3 regions of the Acidovorax sp. GW823-FHT01C06 genome follow, and region 2 is predicted to be linked to each of the others. Evidence: predicted binding sites of a transcription regulator. Region 2 holds the regulator's gene; each other region holds the start of a gene.
What was found. Region 2 encodes NrdR, which represses ribonucleotide reductase genes. Its sites were predicted from a motif close to CACNANATNTNGTG; they were not measured.

Region 1 (3,270 bases), on a different contig from region 2:
TGCATGCCCACGCCGCGCTGTTCGGGGTGTATGGCTTCCTGGCGCTGGGCTTCACGCTGCTGGTGCTGCGCTACATCCGACCGCAGCTGGTGTTCAGCGAGCGGCTCATGAAGACGGGCTTCTGGTGGCTCAACGCCGGCCTGGTGCTGATGATCGCCACCAGCCTGTTCCCCATCGCCCTGTTCCAGTTCCACGCGAGCGTGAGCGAAGGCCTGTGGTACGCCCGGGGCGAGGCCTTCATGCAGCAGCCCTTCATCCAGACGCTGCGCTGGGTGCGCACCTTCGGCGACGTGGTCTTCATCGTCGGCGCGCTGGCCATGGCCTGGCAGGTGGTGAGCGGTGTGTTCGGTTCGCGGGCCCCGGCCGCTTCCACGGGGGCCTACCTGGCACAGGCCCGCCGCTGAAATGCACCGTGCGCGGCGGCAGCCACAAGCGGCCACCGCGCTCACACACCGTTTGCCCACAAGGACTGACCATGAACCTCGACAAATTCAAGCACCAGCACACCGACATCCTGCGCAGCATCGCCACCTTGCGCGCCCTGGCCCACGCGGGCGTGCAGGCCAACGCCACGGCCATCGCGCAGGGCATCGTGGCGATGAGCGGCACCATCAAGCTGCATCTGGCCGTGGAAGACCAGGTGCTCTACCCCGCACTGCAGCGCGGTGGCAACCCCGAACTGGCGCGCCTGGGCCGCCAGTACCAGAGCGAGATGGCCTCTATTGCCAGCGCCTACGACGCCTTTGCGCGCCGCTGGAACACGGCCGAGGCCGTGCGCCGCGATGCGCAGGGCTTTCGGGACGAGGCCAACGTGGTGCTGCGCCGGGTGTTCGAGCGCATGCAGCGCGAAGACCATGACTTTTATCCGCGCATCGAGGAGGAAGAAACCGCCGCCTGCCATTGAGCGCCCACGCGAACGCAGCCCGGCCGCAGCGGTGGAGCCCCAGCAGCCCCTAGCCCCCAACAAAAACACCCACCTTTTCCACGCACACCTCTTGTGCTCCAGCGTGCCATCACACGCACCCCCATCCATCGGTAGGGCCTGACGGCACCTTCCTTTCGCCGGCCTTTGTGCCGGCATTTTTTTTACCCCTGCTTACTGCCTCGATTGTGTTGGGTCAAACTACCTATAGTGGCTGGTGGGTATCGTGGACACCATAGGTAGTGTTTTTAACCCGTTCCACAGATTGGTCGAACCCATGGCGTCCACCCTTTCCACCTTGCCCCGCGAAGTCGTTTTGCGCAGCGGCCAGCGCGTTCCTTTTGACGCCGAACGCATCCGCGCCGCGCTGGCCAGCGCGGGCCAGGCCTCGGGTGAATACGGCGCCGACGAAGCGGCGTTGCTCACCGCCCAGGTCACCAAGGTGCTGATCCACCGCTTCCATGGCGAGGCACCCACCATCGAGCAGATCCAGGACGTGGCCGAGCAGACGCTGATCGCCGCCAACCACCTGGCGACCGCGCGCGCCTACATCGTCTACCGCGAGCAGCACGCCCAGCTCCGCGCCGACCGGCAGACGCTGGTCGATGTGGAAAGCTCCATCAACGAATACCTCACGCGCGCCGACTGGCGCGTGAACGCCAACGCCAACCAGGGTTACTCGCTGGGCGGGCTGATCCTGAACGTGGCGGGCAAGGTCACGGCCAACTACTGGCTGTCGCACGTCTACACGCCTGAGATCGGCGAGGCGCACAGGAGCGGCGACCTGCACATCCACGACCTCGACATGCTCAGCGGCTACTGCGCGGGCTGGTCGCTGCGCACGCTGCTGCACGAGGGGCTCAACGGCGTGCCGGGCAAGGTGGAGGCGGGGCCGCCCAAGCACATGAGTTCGGCCGTGGGGCAGATCGTGAACTTCCTGGGCACGCTGCAAAACGAGTGGGCGGGCGCGCAGGCGTTCTCGTCGTTCGACACCTACATGGCGCCCTTTGTGCGCATTGATGCCATGGACTACGCCGCCGTGCGCCAGTGCATCCAGGAGCTGGTCTACAACCTCAACGTGCCCTCGCGCTGGGGCACGCAAACGCCGTTCACCAACCTCACCTTCGACTGGACCTGCCCCGAGGACCTGCGCGAGCAGGTGCCCGTGATCGCTGGCGTGGAAATGCCGTTCAGCTACGGCGAGCTGCAAGCCGAGATGGACCTCATCAACCGCGCCTACATCGACGTGATGACCACGGGCGATGCCAAGGGCCGGGTGTTCACCTTCCCCATCCCCACGTACAACATCACCAAGGATTTTCCGTGGGAGAGCGAGAACGCGCAGCTGCTGTTCGAGATGACGGCCAAGTACGGTCTGCCGTACTTCCAGAACTTCATCAACTCCGAGCTGGAGCCCAACATGGTGCGCTCCATGTGCTGCCGCCTGCAACTCGATTTGCGTGAACTGCTCAAGCGCGGCAACGGCCTGTTCGGCAGCGCCGAGCAGACGGGCAGCCTGGGCGTGGTCACTATCAACTGCGCGCGCCTGGGCTACCAGCATGCGGGCGATGAGGCGGGCCTGTTCGCCGCGCTCGACCGCCTGCTGGAACTGGGCAAACAAAGCCTGGAGACCAAACGCAAGCTCATCCAGCGCCTGATGGACCAGGGCCTGTTCCCCTACACCAAGCGCTACCTGGGCACCTTGCGCAACCACTTTTCCACGCTGGGCGTGAACGGCATCAACGAGATGGTGCGCAACTTCACGGCGGACCGGCACGACATCACCAGCGAATGGGGCCACGCGTTTGCCGTGCGCCTGCTCGACCACGTGCGCGAGCGCATGACGGCCTTCCAGGAAGAAACCGGCCACCTCTACAACCTGGAGGCCACGCCCGCCGAAGGCACCACCTACCGCTTCGCCAAGGAAGACAAAAAGCGCTGGCCCGCCATCCTGCAGGCGGGCACGTCCGAGCAGCCTTACTACACCAACTCCTCGCAGCTGCCCGTGGGCTTCACCGACGACCCGTTCGAGGCCTTGATGCGGCAGGAGGCGCTGCAATCCAAATACACCGGCGGCACCGTGCTGCACCTGTACATGGGCGAGCGCTTGTCCAGCGGCGCGGCCTGCCGCGATCTGGTGCGGCGCGCGCTCACGCGCTTTCGCCTGCCCTACATCACCGTCACGCCCACGTTCTCGATCTGCCCCACGCACGGCTACCTGGCGGGCGAGCACCCGTTCTGCCCGCGCTGCGACGAAGAGCGGCTGGACGCCAAGCGGCGGCGGCTGGCGGCCTGACCTCGAATTTCAAACCAAATTGGCCTGTAGCGCTTATCAATAAAGCGCTGGC
Region 2 (3,270 bases):
CGTGCCGACCTGGTGCCGGATGCGCAGGGCCTGGTGCGCTACGGGCAGCTGTTTGCCGTGCAGCCCTTTGGCAACCAGCTGGTCGTGAAGACCTTCACGGGCGCGCAGATCAGGGCGGTGCTGGAGCAGCAGTTCGCCAGCGGCAGCAACACCGTGCAGCGGCCCCGCGTGCTGTCGGTCTCATCGGGCTTTGCCTACCAGTTCGACCTGTCCCGGCCGGCGGGCGAGCGCGTCAGCCAGATGGTGCTGCAGGGTGCTGCGCTGCGCGACGACATGCAGGTGCGCGTGGTGATGAGCAGCTACCTCGACAGCGGCGGAGACAACTTCACCGTGCTGACCGAAGGGCGCGACCGCCTGGTGGGCGGGCTGGACCTGGACGCGCTGGAGGCCTACTTCCGCACGCAGAGTCCGGTGGCCGTGCCTGCTACCAACCGCATCACGTCCGTCGCGCGCGCCGTGCGTTGAGCGGCGGCGGCTATTCCTTGCCCGGGCGCAGTGCCCCCAGCCAGCGCAGCGGGTTGAAGCCCGTGACCAGGCCGGTGGCCACCAGCACGAGCACGCCGCCCCAGAGCATGCCGGGGCCCAGGGCCTCGCCCAGGAACACATGCCCCCAGGCCACCCCGAACAGCGGGATCATGAACGCGGAACTCATCGCCGCCACCGGGGATACCTGGGCGAGCACGCGCAGGTTGAGCCAGTAGGCCAGGCCCGAGGTGGCGATGCCCATGACCGCCACCGCCGCCACGGCCCCGGGGGTGAAGCGGGCTTCGGGCAGGCTCCATGCGGCGCCCGGCAGCAGCAGCACCAGCGCGGCGGCGTGGATGCCCGCGGCGATCGACAGGGGCGACATGCGCGTGGTGGCCCGCTTCATCCAGGTGGTGGAGACCCCGTAGCAGGCCGACGCGATGATGCAGGCCAGTGCCGCGACCAGCAGGGACGGCGTGGGCTCCACCGGGCCGAGCTGCACGATCAGGGCCACGCCCGCGAAGCCGCACAGGCAGCCCAGCCACTTGCGCTGGCTCAGCGTGTCTTCCTTCATCCACGCGGCCGCGAGCACGCTGAAGGGAACGGCCATCGTGTTGAGCAATGAGCTGTAGCCCGCCGGCAGGTGCAAGGCTGCCCAGGCATACAGCAGGAACGGCACCGCCACGGTGAGCGTGCCCAGCCCGAACAGCTCGCGCCAGTGGCGCCACGGCCAGGGCTCGCCGGCCGCCCGCATGATGGCGACCAGGGTCAGCGTGCCCAGCCCGATGCGCAGGGCGGCCATCACGTTGGGCCCCAGCAGCGGGCTTGCGATGCGGATGAAGAGAAACGAAGCGCCCCAGAGGGCCGACAGCAGCACCAGCTGCAGGAAGTGGCGGGTTTTCACCGCAGGCATTGTCGGGCAGCCGCGGTGTTTCTGTGCACCAGGGGGGTGTTTTGCCCATGAAAATAGCCTCTGGCGCTTTTACTTCAAGCGCCGAAAGCTATATTTTTGATAGCGTATCGCCAAGGTGGCCGCTGGGCCTGGCTGGCTGGCGGCGGGTGCGTGGGCAGCCCAGCCCGGCAACAAACGGGCCGTGGGCGCCGCGGCGGCTATTTGCGCACTTCGTCCACCATCGCGCGGAAGTCGTCGATGTCCTCGAAACTGCGGTACACGCTGGCAAAGCGGATGTAGGCCACCTTGTCGAGCTTCTTGAGCTCGCGCATGACCAGCTCGCCGATGCGGCTGGAGATCACTTCGCGCTGGCCGAGGTTGAGCAGCTTTTCCTCGATGCGCTCGATGGCGCTGTCGATCTGGTCCGTGCTGACCGGGCGCTTGCGCAGCGCCAGATTGAAGGAAGCGAGCAGCTTGGCGCGTTCGTACTCGATGCGCCGGCCATCCTTCTTCACGATGGCAGGGAAGCTCACTTCCGGCCGTTCGTAGGTGGTGAAGCGCTTGTCGCACGCGCCGCACTGGCGGCGGCGGCGGATGAACACCCCATCTTCAGAAACCCGCGTTTCGACGACTTGCGTTTCCAGGTTGCTGCAGAAGGGGCATTTCATGGCGGCTGCTGACCGGTGAAGTTAACGGTAGACCGGGAAGCGGGCCGTCAGCGCATTGACCTTGGCACGCACCGCCGCGATGTTGGCCTCGTCGCGGGGGTTGTCCAGCACATCGGCGATCAGGTTGGCCGTGATGCGGGCTTCTTCTTCCTTGAAGCCGCGCGTGGTCATGGCGGGGGTGCCAATGCGCACGCCGCTGGTCACCATCGGCTTTTCGGGGTCGTTGGGGATCGCGTTCTTGTTGATGGTCATGTGGGCGGCGCCCAGCACAGCCTCGGCTTCCTTGCCCGTGATGCCCTTGGCACGAAGGTCCACCAGCATCACGTGGCTTTGCGTGCCGCCGGAGACGATGCGCAGGCCGCGCGCGGTCAGTGTCTCGGCCACCACCTTGGCGTTCTTGGCCACCTGCTCCTGGTAGGCCTTGAACTCGGGCTGCAGCGCTTCCTTGAAGGCCACGGCCTTGGCAGCGATCACGTGCATCAGCGGGCCGCCTTGCAGGCCGGGGAAGATGGCGCTGTTGATGGCCTTCTCGTGCTCGGCCTTCATCAGGATGATGCCGCCACGGGGGCCGCGCAGGCTCTTGTGCGTGGTGCTGGTGACCACGTCGGCATGCGGCACCGGGTTGGGGTACACACCCGCGGCGATCAGGCCGGCGTAGTGGGCCATGTCCACCATGAAGATCGCGCCCACGTCCTTGGCCACCTTGGCAAAGCGTGCGAAGTCGATGTGCAGGCTGTAGGCCGAGGCACCGGCGATGATGAGCTTGGGGCGGGTTTCGTGCGCCTTCTTCTCCATGGCGTCGTAGTCCAGAGCTTCGTTGGCATCGAGGCCGTAGGAGACCACGTTGAACCACTTGCCCGACATGTTCAGCGGCATGCCGTGCGTGAGGTGGCCGCCTTCGGCCAGGCTCATGCCCATGATGGTGTCGCCGGGCTTGAGGAACGCGAGGAACACGGCCTCGTTGGCGGATGCGCCGCAGTGGGGCTGCACGTTGGCGGCCTCGGCACCGAAGATCTGCTTGACGCGGTCGATGGCCAGCTGCTCGGCCACGTCCACATGCTCGCAGCCACCGTAGTAGCGCTTGCCGGGATAGCCTTCGGCGTACTTGTTGGTCAACTGCGTGCCCTGCGCCCACATCACGGCGGGGGAGGCGTAGTTCTCGCTCGCGATCAGCTCGATGTGGTGCTCTTGCCGGGCGTTTTCAGCCTGGATGGCGGCAAAGAGCTCGGGGTCGGTTTGTTCGAC
Region 3 (3,270 bases), on a different contig from region 2:
CTCGAACAGCATGGTCAGCATCTTGCGCCACATGTCGGTGGCCTGCACCGTCTTGGAAGGCTTGATCTCGCCGCGCGCGGCCTTTTCCTCGTAGGCCACGTAGGCTTTCTCGAAGTCGGCGCCGAAGAGGTCGTGCAGGTCGGGCACGTTGGAAGGGGAGAACAGGGTCCAGGTGCCCTTTTCCATCACGCGGCGCATGAACAGATCGGGAATCCAGTTCGCCGTGTTCATGTCGTGCGTGCGGCGGCGGTCGTCGCCCGTGTTCTTGCGCAGTTCCAGGAATTCTTCGATGTCGAGGTGCCAGGATTCCAGGTAGGTGCAGACAGCGCCCTTGCGCTTGCCGCCCTGGTTCACGGCCACGGCCGTGTCGTTGACGACCTTGAGGAAAGGCACCACGCCCTGCGATTCGCCGTTGGTGCCCTTGATGTGGCTGCCCAGCGCGCGCACCCGGGTCCAGTCGTTGCCCAGGCCGCCCGCGAACTTGGACAGCAGGGCGTTTTCCTTGATCGACTCGTAGATGCCGTCCAGGTCGTCGGGCACCGTGGTCAGGTAGCACGAAGACAGCTGCGAGCGCAGCGTGCCGCTGTTGAACAGCGTGGGCGTGCTGGACATGAAGTCGAACGACGAGAGTACTTCATAGAACTCGATGGCGCGGGCTTCGCGGTCGACTTCGTTGAGGGCCAGGCCCATGGCCACGCGCATGAAGAAAGCCTGGGGCAACTCGATGCGCGTCTTTTTGACGTGCAGGAAGTAACGGTCGTACAGGGTCTGCAGTCCGAGGTAGTCGAACTTCAGGTCGCGGTCCGCCTGCAGGGCGGCGCCCAGGCGCTGCAGGTCATATTGCAGCAGGCGCTCGTCCAGCAGCTCGTTTTCCACGCCCTTCTTGATGAATTCGGGGAAGTAGTCGATATAGGCTTGTCCCATCGCGCTCTGGGTCACCTCGCGGCCCAGGACTTCGCGCACGATCGTGTGCAGCAGCAGGCGGGCGGTGGCGTAGGTGTAGTCGGGGTCTTTTTCGATGAGCGTGCGTGCCGCCAGGATGGAGGCCTTGTAGACCTCGTCCATGGGAACGCCGTCGTAAAGGTTGCGCATGGTTTCGGCAACGATGGGGTCTGCGCTGACGTCCGCGCCAAGATTCACGCAGGCCGACTCGATCAATGCCTGCAGCCGGTGGAGGTCGAGCGCAACGCGTTCTCCGCCGTCCAGCACGTGGAGCAGCGGAGCGGGGGCGGACGGAGCCTGCTGCTCGACCTGGCGTGCACGCTCCTGGGTGCGGCGCTCGCGGTACAGCACGTAGGCGCGGGCAATCTCATGGTGGCCGCCACGCATCAGTCCGAGTTCCACCTGGTCCTGCACATCTTCAATATGAAAGGTGCCGCCTCCGGGGCGCGACCGCACCAGGGCGCGGGTGACATTCTGGGTCAGGGTGTCCACGACTTCGCGCACGCTGGCGGACGCGGCGCCTTGTGTGCCATGCACCGCCAGGAAGGCCTTCATCATCGCCACCGCGATCTTTTGCGGCTCAAACGGCACCACCGCCCCGTTGCGGCGGATGATCTGGTAATGCGCCAGCGAGTTGGCCGCCGACGTTGGCGCGGGCTGCGAAGCCGGAGCTTGCGCTGGGTTGGCGTGGGTGGTGGAAGGCGTAGTCAAAGCAGCTTGCATGGGTGTCCTCTTCTGTGGGCTGTCTGGGATGTGTGGCGCGGGGCGTGAAGCCGTCGCAAGGTGTGAGTGATGGGCCGGACTTCTGTCTGCCGCACACTATATATGGTGTGTCAGGTGCATTCAAGACACTACCGGTAGTGTACCGCCCCAAACCCCTGGGAAAAGGGAAACAGCATGTTTTCAATGCTGCGAGTTCTTGCGATGACCCCGCTGGAATCCCTTGTCCCACCGAAAAAGCAGCAGCGAATCCGCGCCGCGGCGGGCGATACGGGCGGTTTTTCTTCGCGAGGCCGCGTGGAGCTTGGCGATGCGGCTTTGTGCGGTTGCACAAAGAAAAAGTTGCTGTGACGCGGCGCTGCGACAGCGCGTTCAGCTGGCGGCCAGGATGGCGGGCCGGGTCGCCGCGGGAAAACGGTGCGGCGGCCAGCGCAATGCCTTTTGTACCTTCACCCAGTCGAAGCCGGGGCCGGGATCCTGCTTGCGCCCGGGCGCTATGTGCTCATGTCCCGCAATGTGCGCGATGGGATAGCGCCGCGCGATGTCCTGGCAGAGCGTGGCCAGCGTCCGGTACTGGGCGGGTTCGAACGCCAGGCCCTCCAGGCCCTCCAGCTCGATGCCGATCGAGTCGTCATTGCATTGGCTGCGCCCGCGGTAGGCCGACTGGCCTGCGTGCCAGGCCCGCAGATCGCAATCCACGAACTGCCAGAGCGCACCGGTGCGCTCGATGAAGAAATGCGACGACACCGCCAGTCCGCGGATACTCTGGTAGTAGGGATGGGCATCCCAGTCCAGGGTGTTGGTGAACAGCTGTTGCACTGCGCCCCCTCCGTACTCGCCCGGCGGCAGGCTGATGGAATGCACCACGATCAGGTCGATGGCGGACCTGGCCGCTGCCGGGCGCGTGCCATGGTTGGGGGATGGGAGCCTCGTGGCCGCGCGGTGCCAGCCGCCGTCCCACGGCGGTGGGTCCGCCGGCGCTGCCTCCTCAGCCCACGTCGTCATGCGGGTCCTGGTCGTTGGGCACGGCGATGTTCAGCCGGGCGATCCTGTAGCGTATCTGGCGCAGGCTGATGCCCAGCCGGGCGGCGGTGGCGGTCCGGTTGAAGCCCGCCTCGCGCAGGGCGCGGATCAGGATGTCGCGCTCCTGCTGGTCAAGCCATGCCTGAAGATCGCTGGGCAGCGTCACCAGGCTGCCCGCGCCGGGCGGCGGCGCGGCCGGGTAGGCGCTCTGCGGGTCGGCGGGGGACGGCATCGCGGGCGCTGGCGCCGCCCGTGTCCTCGGGGACTCGGCGGCCCCCCCCGAGGGCCCGTCCACATGCAGCGCTTCCCCATCGCTGAGCGCCACGGCCCGGTGCAGCAGGTTTTCAAGCTCCCGGACATTGCCGGTCAGCGGGTGCGCGGCGATGGCGTGGAGCGCGCTGTCGGTCAGCGGGGGGACCGGCATGCCCGATTCCTGCGCGATGCGCGAGAGCAGCGCGGCGCACAGCACCGGCAGGTCCTCGCGCCGCTCGCGCAGAGGGGGGATCAGGATCTCGATCACGTTGAGCCGGTAGTACAGATCCTGCCGGAAGCGGCCCGATTGCACATCGGCGGCCAGGTCGCGGT

Region 1: the regulator NrdR is predicted to act here: its motif matches at 1,154-1,167, upstream of AC1RCS_RS00300 (ribonucleoside triphosphate reductase).
Region 3: the regulator NrdR is predicted to act here: its motif matches at 1,760-1,773, upstream of AC1RCS_RS11770 (ribonucleoside-diphosphate reductase subunit alpha).

What each region holds. Positions count from the first base shown of each region.
Region 1 covers NZ_JBXAKN010000001.1:58,908-62,177, forward strand. Annotated here, with positions in the region: gene AC1RCS_RS00290 (nitric-oxide reductase large subunit) at 1-404, shown strand, start outside; gene AC1RCS_RS00295 (hemerythrin domain-containing protein) at 476-904, shown strand; gene AC1RCS_RS00300 (ribonucleoside triphosphate reductase) at 1,200-3,218, shown strand.
Region 2 covers NZ_JBXAKN010000008.1:243,763-247,032, reverse strand. Annotated here, with positions in the region: gene AC1RCS_RS17630 (bifunctional metallophosphatase/5'-nucleotidase) at 1-465, shown strand, start outside; gene AC1RCS_RS17625 (DMT family transporter) at 476-1,378, opposite strand; gene nrdR (transcriptional regulator NrdR) at 1,576-2,025, opposite strand; gene glyA (serine hydroxymethyltransferase) at 2,047-3,270, opposite strand, start outside.
Region 3 covers NZ_JBXAKN010000004.1:285,184-288,453, forward strand. Annotated here, with positions in the region: gene AC1RCS_RS11770 (ribonucleoside-diphosphate reductase subunit alpha) at 1-1,665, opposite strand, end outside; gene AC1RCS_RS11775 (hypothetical protein) at 1,840-2,013, shown strand; gene ampD (1,6-anhydro-N-acetylmuramyl-L-alanine amidase AmpD) at 2,035-2,667, opposite strand; gene AC1RCS_RS11785 (sigma-54-dependent transcriptional regulator) at 2,651-3,270, opposite strand, start outside.